Regions from separate parts of the Acidovorax sp. GW821-FHT10E04 genome, predicted to be linked through region 1. Evidence: predicted binding sites of a transcription regulator. Region 1 holds the regulator's gene; the other holds the start of a gene.
What was found. Region 1 encodes sigma-54, which starts transcription at its own class of promoters, with help from an activator protein. Its sites were predicted from a motif close to TGGCANGNAANCTGCTTT; they were not measured.

Region 1 (4,365 bases):
GGCTCCACGGGTGCAGGCGGCGGCTTCCAAGCGCCGACGGCCTCGGATGTCCCAAGAAGAAGCCCGCGGATGCGGGCTTTTTTCATGGCGCGCGCCGTGGGGTGGCTACAATGACCTGCAAGATTCGTGCCCTATGAACTACCGCATCCTCCCCCACCTCCTGCTTGTCGCCCTGGCCTGCCATCTGGGCGCGGCGCACGCCGAAAAGGCCGACCGCGCCAAGCCCATGAACATCGAGGCCGACGCCTTGCGACACGATGAGCTCAAGCAGACCAGCGTGTTCTCGGGCCGCGTGGTCATGACCAAGGGCTCCATCGTGCTGCGCGGCGCGCGGCTGGACGTGCGCCAGGACGCCGACGGCTACCAGTACGGCGTGGTCACGGCCGAGGCGGGCAAGCGGGCCTTCTTCCGCCAGAAGCGCGATACCGTGGCGGGGGCGCCGGACGAGTTCATCGAAGGCGAGAGCGAAGTCATCGAGTACGACGGCAAGGCCGACAACGTGCGCTTCATCACCCGCGCCGAACTGCGCCGCTACCGCGGGGCGGTCCTCAGCGACGAGATCACCGGCGCCGTGATCGTCTACAACAACCTCACCGATGTGTTCACCGTGGACGGCAAGCGCACCCCCGCGACCAATGCGGCGGGCGATGCGCCCGCGCCCGGCAGCCGGGTGCGCGCGGTGCTCGCGCCCAAGGACCCGCCCGCCGGTGCCGCCGCGCCGGAGGCCGCGCCCCCGGCATCGGCGCCGGTGCTGCGCCCCAGCAACAGCCTTGGCGGCGGCTCCAAGTGAGCGCGCAGCCCGTCAGCCCCGGTCCTGACACCCAGGCGGGCAGCCGCCTGGAGGTGCAGCACCTGGCCAAGTCGTATGGCAGCCGCAAGGTCGTCAAGGATGTGTCGCTGGTCGTGCAAAAGGGCGAGGTCGTGGGCCTGCTGGGGCCCAACGGCGCGGGCAAGACCACCTCGTTCTACATGATCGTGGGCCTGGTGCGCAGCGACGCGGGCGACATCCGCATCGACGGCCATTCGGTGGCCCACATGCCCATCCACCGCCGCTCGCGGCTGGGGCTGTCCTACCTGCCGCAGGAAGCCTCCATCTTCCGCAAGCTCACGGTCGAAGAGAACGTGCGCGCGGTGCTGGAGCTGCAGCGCGCGGACGACGACGGCAAGCCGCTGTCGCGCGAGGCCATCGAAGAGCGTCTCACGGCCTTGCTGCAGGAGCTGCGCGTGGACCACCTGCGGGCCTCGCCCGCCATGGCCCTGTCGGGCGGCGAGCGCCGCCGCGTCGAGATCGCCCGCGCGCTGGCCACGCAGCCGCGCTTCATCCTGCTGGACGAGCCCTTTGCGGGCATCGACCCCATCGCCGTGATCGAGATACAGCGCATCATCGGTTTTCTCAAGGCGCGCGGCATCGGCGTGCTCATCACCGACCACAACGTGCGCGAGACGCTGGGCATCTGCGACCACGCCTTCATCATCAGCGATGGCCAGGTGCTGGCCCAGGGCACGCCATCCGAGATCGTGGACAACGCCGAAGTGCGCCGGGTGTACCTGGGCGAACATTTCCGCATGTAGACATGGCCTCCACGCTTGTCACTTCGTGTACTGCGCTGCCCCCCGAGGGGGGCTTCGCGCCTTGGGGCGGCCCGGCGGCGCTCAATCAATGAAACCTGGACTCTCGCTGCGCGTCTCGCAGCATCTTGCATTGACCCCCCAACTTCAGCAGTCCATCCGGCTGCTGCAGTTGTCCACGCTGGAACTCTCGCAGGAAGTCGAGCAGATGCTCGACGAAAACCCGTTCCTCGAACGCAACGCCGACGAGGCGCCGCGCGAGGAGTTTGGCCTGGAAGCCGCCGATACGCCGGCCCAGGCCGACGACTACAGCGCGGATGATGCTATTTTTTCAGGAGCTACCAGCGCAAGCAGTACCAGCGCTGAGGCTCAAAATGATGCTGAAACTCCGAGCGCGGGCGCCGACGAGCCCGACTGGAGCGGCGACGGCACGGTGGAGATGGCGCCCAACGACGCCGAGTGGGGCGGCGACGCCCCCGCCCGCAACCGCAACGACGCCGAAGGCGACGAGGCCGACGCCACCGAGCTGGCCCGCACGCACGAATCGCTGACCGCCTTTTTGCACCGACAGGCGCTGGCGCTGCGCCTGTCCGAGATCGACCGCGCCGCGCTGCGCTTCCTGATCGAATCGCTCAACGACGACGGCTACCTGGAGGATCCGCTCGAAGAGCTGGCCATCAGCCTGGCCGGGCCCGACGACCTGGAGCAGATCGAGGAACTGGTGCACCGCTTCACCGTGGCACAGCGGCTGCTGCAGAGCCTGGAGCCCGTGGGCGTGGGCGCGCGCGGCCTGGCCGAGTGCCTGACGCTGCAGCTCAAGGCGCTGGCCGCCGACGAGGACAGCGACATCGACCCCGACACCGTGCAGACCGCGCTGCGCGTGTGCCAGCAGCCGCTGGAGATGCTGGCGCGGCGCGACGTGCGCCGCCTCACGCAGGCCTGCGGCGACAGCGAGGAGCGCACCCGCGCCGCCATGGCGCTGATCGCCCGGCTGGAGCCGCGCCCGGGGCGCCGCTTCGCCGACGTGGAGCGCAACATCATCATCCCCGACGTGATCGTGCGCAAGGCCGGGCGCGCCAATGGCCGCGACGGGCAGCACAACTTCATCGTGCAGCTCAACCCCGACGTGATGCCGCGCCTGCGCGTGCACGACATCTATGCCGGCGCCCTGCGCGGCCACAAGGGCGGCGAGGGCCACCAGGGCATGCAGCAGCGCCTGCAGGAGGCGCGCTGGTTCATCAAGAACATCCAGCAGCGCTTCGACACCATCCTGCGCGTCTCGCGCGCCATCGTGGAGCGGCAGAAGAACTTCTTCACCCACGGCGAACTCGCGATGCGCCCGCTGGTGCTGCGCGACATCGCCGACGAGCTGGGCCTGCACGAGTCCACCATCAGCCGCGTGACCACGGCCAAGTACATGGCCACGCCCATCGGCACCTACGAGCTCAAGTACTTCTTCGGCTCGGGCCTGGGCACCGAGACCGGCGGCAATGCGTCGAGCACCGCCGTGCGTGCCCTCATCAAGCAATTCGTGGCCGCCGAGAGCCCGACCAAGCCGCTGTCCGACAGCCAGATCGCCGAGATGCTCAAGGAGCAGGGCATCGAGTGCGCGCGCCGCACCGTCGCCAAGTACCGCGAGGCGCTCAAGATCGCGCCGGCGAATCTGCGCAAGGCGCTGTAGGCGCCGTGCGGGCGTGTGCACGGCGCATGCGCCTGGTGGCCCGTTTTTCCGCTCCGTTGCTGTCTTTCCCTCTTACTTCGCCACCCCGTCCATGGCCCGCATCGTCTTCGACCTTCCCGCGCACTTCGGTTTCGCCACCGAAATGCAGATCTACATCAGCCACGTCAACCAGGGCGGGCACCTGGACAACGCGCAGCTGCTGAGCCTCGTGTCCGAGGCCCGGGTGCGGTTTTTCCAGTCACTCGGCTACCCCGAGGCCGACGTGGGCGGGCTGTCCATCGTGGTCGGAGACATCGTGGCGCAGTACAAGTCCGAGGGGTTCCACGGCGAGACCATGCGCGTGGAGATGGCGCCTGCGGACTTCAACCGCTATGGGTTCGACCTGGTCTTTTGCATGACCGAGAAGACCTCGGGCCGCGAGGTGGCGCGCGGCAAGATCGGCATCGTTTTCATCGGCAAGGCCGGCCGCAAGGTGGCGCCGATCCCGGACTCCATCCGCCAGTTGCTGCTGGCCCGTGCGGGCACGCCGGATTCACACGCACTTTCCGAGCGCGTATCCTCACCATCGTCATGAATCAACTCCAACTTTTTCTCCCTTGCGCCGCCGGTGTGGAGGGCTTTCTGGCCGACGAGGTGCATGGCATCACCGGCCTCACGGGGCAAGACCTGCTGGTCGGCCGTGGCGGCGTGCTGCTGCGCGCGTCCTGGCGCGAGGCGCTGCTGCTCAACCTGCACAGCCGCCTGGCCCAGCGCGTGCTGGTGCAGCTGGCGCACCGCCCCTACCGCTCTGAAAACGACCTGTATGCCGCCGCCAGCGACGTGGCGTGGGAAATCTGGTTCACCACGCGCCAGACCTTCAAGGTCGAGGTGACGGCCCAGCACAGCCCGCTGCAGAGCCTCAACTTCGCAGGCCTCAAGGTCAAGGACGCCGTGGCCGACCGGTTTCGCGCCAAAAGCGGCGTGCGCCCCGATGTGAACACGCAGTGGCCCGACGTGCGCATCCACCTGCACCTGACCACGGAAGAAGCCACCATCTACATCGACACCTCCGGCGAGCCGCTGTTCAAGCGTGGCTGGCGCGAGGACAAGGGCGATGCCCCGCTGAAGGAAACCCT
Region 2 (4,365 bases), on a different contig from region 1:
GGCCGAGACGAGCGTGGCGTTGCTGCGCTGCTGGCGGCTCCAGCGCTGCGGCCAAAAGGCGGTGAGCATGAAAAAGACCCCTGTGACTACATGCGGGTCGTGCTTACTGGCAGCGGACGTCTTCGTTGAAATACTTCTTGGACAGCGCGGCATAGCTGCCGTCGGCCATGACTTCGGCCAGCGCCTTGTTCCAGCCGGCGGCCAGCGAGCTGTTGCCCTTGGCCACGGCGGCGGCGATGCGCTCGATGAACAGCATGTCGCCGAGCTTGAAGCCGGCGCCGGGGTTCTTCTCTGCCACGGCCTTGGCCACGAAGCGGTCGGTCACCCAGGCGTCCACGCGGCGCGAGTTCAGCGCGCTGCGGGCATCCACGTCGGTGGGGAAGTTCTTCATTTCCTTGATGGACGAGACCTTCTGCACGTTCTCGAGGTAGCTGGTGCCGGTCTGCACGGCCACCACCTTGCCCGCCAGGTCCTTGGCGCTCTTGATGGCGGGGTCCATGGCGATGATCATGCCGCCCGAGCAGTAGTGCGGGTCGGTGAAGGTGACGGCCTTGGCGCGCTCTTCGGTGATGCCGTGCGAGGCGATCACCAGGTCCCAGCGGTCCTGGCGCAGGCCGGTGAGCAGCGCATCGAAGCCCAGGGTCTTCCACTGGATCGCGAGGCCCATCTTCTTGGCCACCAGTTCGGCCGTCTCCACCTCGAAGCCGGTCAGCGTGGTGCCGTTGAAGAAATTGAACGGAGCGAACTGCCCCTCGGTCGCGATGAGGATCTTGCCGTCCTTCTTGACCTCGTCCAGCGTGCGGGCCTGGGCAGAAGCGAAAGCGGCGCAGAGCGCGAGGGCGGTGGCAACAGCCTTGAACAATTTCATGGGATGGGTCCTGTCGGGGGTATTTCAGGTACAAAAAATCCGGCATGCGGGTAGCAGGCCGGAGGCTGGTGGATCGGATGCACAGGCATCGCGAAACGCGAAGCCTGCCGTCATCAAGTAGTAACGATTATAAATATGCGAATTTTTTCCTTGGGCCTGCGGACAACCCTCAAAGCCCCGTTGTGTGCCAATTCACAACAGGTTTAGAGCGGTGTCTCCAACCGGACGCAGGCGCTACGCCTCCGTCTACAGGGCGCGGTCTGCGCTACCGGCGCGAGCCAGACCAGTGCCCCCGCGCAAGGGCTGCCCCGCCGCGCTGGGGGCGTCCCCCTTCAGGGGGAAGGCGCCGAAGGCGACTCAGGGGGTTACCGAAGAAACGCGTCGTACCCCGTCTTGAGGATCAGCGTGCTTACCACCACGATGAAGATGCCGCGCACGAAACCCGTGCCGTGCTTGAGCGCCAGGTGCGTGCCCAGCAGGCTGCCCACGACGTTGGCCACGGCCAGCGTCACCGCGAAGTGCCACCAGACGTGGCCCTTGGCGGCAAACAGCACGATGGCGGCGACATTGGTGGCGCAATTGAGCAGCTTGGCCGAGGCCGAGGCATTGAGAAAGTCGTAGCCGAGCAGCCGCACGAACAGGAAGACGAAGAAGCTGCCGGTGCCCGGGCCGAAGAACCCGTCGTAGAAACCGATCAGCACGCCGATCAGGCAGGCCGCCAGCACTTCGGCGCGGCCCGCGAAGCGCGGCGTATGGTGCCGCCCCAGTTCCTTCTTGGCCAGCGTGTAGGCCAGCACGCCCAGCAGCACCAGGGGCAGCAGCTTGCGCAGGAAGTCGGCCGACATCACCGTCACCGCCCAGGCGCCGGCGAACGAGCCGGCGAAACCGGCCGCCGCGGCCGGCAGCATCGCCGGCCAGCGGATCTGCACGCGGCGGCTGTACTGCCAGGTGGCCATGGCCGTGCCCCACACCGAGGCGGCCTTGTTGGTGCCCAGCAGCGTGGCCGGTGGCGCCCCCGGAAAAGCCGCGAACAGCGCCGGCACCATCACCAGCCCGCCGCCACCCACGATGGCGTCCACGAAGCCCGCGAGCAGCGAGGCCAGGGTAATAAAAATCCATTCCATCGCAGTATTTTCGCACCCAGCCTGCTATGGATTTAGGAACAGATACAGAGACCAGCGCACCGGGCCCGGCGGCGAACGGGCAAGAAAAAGGCGCTGGGATCGCCAGCGCCTGAAAAAAAACGCACCTCGTTGGGTGCTTGAAATTTGGTTATTGGTAGAAAGGATGTCTCCTCGGGCCCCTCGCTTGGCACACCGAAGCGCGCTTTCGAGTGCCGCAACTGTAACGGCTGCACCCCACTGGTGCATTGGGGGTTTCCCGCCCCCGTTGTGGGGCGGGAAAACCGCGCGCGGGGCCACGAATCGGGGTTCGCGGGTTGGCACGGCTCATGCAATGCGCTTGTAACAATTTGCGAAAGGGAGCCTTCATGCGGGCAGTCAACCACCGGTTCATCGCGGTCGTGTCGTTGGGTCTGGGGCTGTGCGCCAGCGCGCTGGCGCAGGCCGTGCCCGAGGTGGCGGCGGCCCCCGCCGCGCCCCTGGCGCGCCCTGGCCTGGTGGCGCACGGCGCCGTCAGCGCGGCGGACACCGCCTGGATGATGACCTCCACGGCGCTCGTGCTGCTGATGACGCTGCCCGGCATTGCGCTGTTCTACGCGGGCATGGTGCGCAAGAAGAATGTGCTCAATACCATGGCCAGCGTGGTCGCCATCGCGGCGCTGGTCAGCCTGCTGTGGTTCGGGGCGGGCTACTCGCTGGCGTTCACGCCCGGCAACGCCTGGGTGGGCGGCTGGGAGCGCGCGGGGTTCACGGGGCTGGACTTCGACCTGGCGGGCGGCAAGCTCGCCGTGAGCCATGTCGCGCCGCACATTCCCGAATCGGTGTACGCCATGTTCCAGCTCACCTTCGCCATCATCACGGCCGCGCTCCTGGTGGGCGCGTTCGTCGAGCGCATGCGGTTTTCCGCCATGCTGATCTTCATCGGCCTGTGGACCTTGCTGGTCTATGCCCCGGTGGCGCACTGGGTGTGGGAGCCGGGGGGCTGGCTGGCGCGGATGGGCGCGCTGGATTTCGCCGGGGGCTCCGTGGTGCACGTGAACGCTGGGGTGGCGGGGCTGGTGTGCGCGTGGTTCCTGGGCCGCCGCACGGGCTATGGCCGCGAGCCCTTCGAGCCCTACAACCTGGGGCTCACCATGGCGGGCGCGGGCCTGCTGTGGGTGGGCTGGTTCGGCTTCAACGCGGGCTCGGCCGTGGCGGCCGATGGCCGGGCGGGCCTGGCCATGGCGGTCACGCACCTGGCCGCCGCCGCTGGTGCGCTGTCCTGGATGCTGGGCGAGTGGGTGGTGCGCGGGCGCCCTTCGCTGCTGGGGCTGTGCTCGGGCCTGGTCGCGGGACTCGTGGCGATCACGCCCGCCGCAGGCTTCGTCACGCTGCGCTCGGCGGTGGTGATTGGCCTGGTGGCCGGGCTGGCGTGCTACTGGGGGGCCACGGGGCTCAAGCGCCTGCTGCGTGCCGACGATTCGCTGGATGTGTTTGGCGTGCATGGCATTGGCGGCATCGTGGGCTCGCTGCTCACGGGGGTGCTGGCCAGCAAGACCGTGGGGGGCGTGCAGGGCAGCCTGCTCACCCAGGCCATCGGGGTGGGCGCCGTGATGGCCTACAGCATGGTGGTGACGGCCGCGCTGCTGTGGATCATCAATTTTGCGATGGGCGTGCGCGTGGATGCGCAGAGCGAGCAGACCGGGCTCGACATCGCCCAGCACCGCGAACACCTGGGCGGCTGAATGAAGCCCGCTCTCCCGAGGCCCCGCGGGCCTTCCCCCGCTCTCGCACCGCCGCGCAATGCGGGCCGGGGGGCGCAGCCAGCGCGGCGGCCCGCGCCTGGGCCGCACCGGTTTCATTCGCCGCGGGTTGTGCGCAGCGCAATGGATGACTGAAATGCAGTAAGGAGCCGACCATGCCCGATTCCGACAAGCTCGCCATTGCCGCCCACCTGCATGTGCTGCTGCGCCGCAAGACGGGGCGCGTGACCGACACCGAGTGGATGGCGGCCAACGCCGAGTACGCGCTGGAGATCGTGCGGTTCGCGCGCCAGCGCGCGCAGGAGGACAACGCGCCCGAACTCACCGAATGGGCGGACCGCCTGGACCAGGCCATCCATGCCGCGCCACCGGCCGCCCCGCGCCGCCCCTTGCTGGATGTGGCCACCCAGGCGGTGCGCCAGCGCATGGCGCCGCCCCCGCCGGAGCCCGCGCCCGAGGTGCCCCGGTATGTCGGGGGAATCCGCTGACCGCGCCGCGGCCGTGGGGCCCGCGCGTGGGCGGGATCCATATCAGTGCGCTGCCGCGCCCTGCACGAACAGGCCCGCCGTGGGCAGCAGCCCGGCCAGCTTGTCGTCGCCATAGGTGCGCAGCACCTGCGCAATCACGACCTGGT

Region 2: a site for sigma-54 is predicted at 2,308-2,325, ahead of AC07OC_RS13330 (ammonium transporter). Genes of this name have one in related genera too.

What each region holds. Positions count from the first base shown of each region.
Region 1 covers NZ_JBWKMT010000008.1:30,486-34,850, forward strand. Annotated here, with positions in the region: gene lptA (lipopolysaccharide transport periplasmic protein LptA) at 134-790, shown strand; gene lptB (LPS export ABC transporter ATP-binding protein) at 787-1,572, shown strand; gene AC07OC_RS22775 (RNA polymerase factor sigma-54) at 1,661-3,250, shown strand; gene AC07OC_RS22780 (acyl-CoA thioesterase) at 3,342-3,824, shown strand; gene AC07OC_RS22785 (THUMP domain-containing class I SAM-dependent RNA methyltransferase) at 3,821-4,365, shown strand, end outside.
Region 2 covers NZ_JBWKMT010000003.1:853,500-857,864, forward strand. Annotated here, with positions in the region: gene AC07OC_RS13315 (amino acid ABC transporter permease) at 1-69, opposite strand, end outside; gene AC07OC_RS13320 (ABC transporter substrate-binding protein) at 104-868, opposite strand; gene AC07OC_RS13325 (sulfite exporter TauE/SafE family protein) at 1,234-1,992, opposite strand; gene AC07OC_RS13330 (ammonium transporter) at 2,358-3,713, shown strand; gene AC07OC_RS13335 (hypothetical protein) at 3,887-4,219, shown strand; gene AC07OC_RS13340 (antibiotic biosynthesis monooxygenase family protein) at 4,262-4,365, opposite strand, start outside.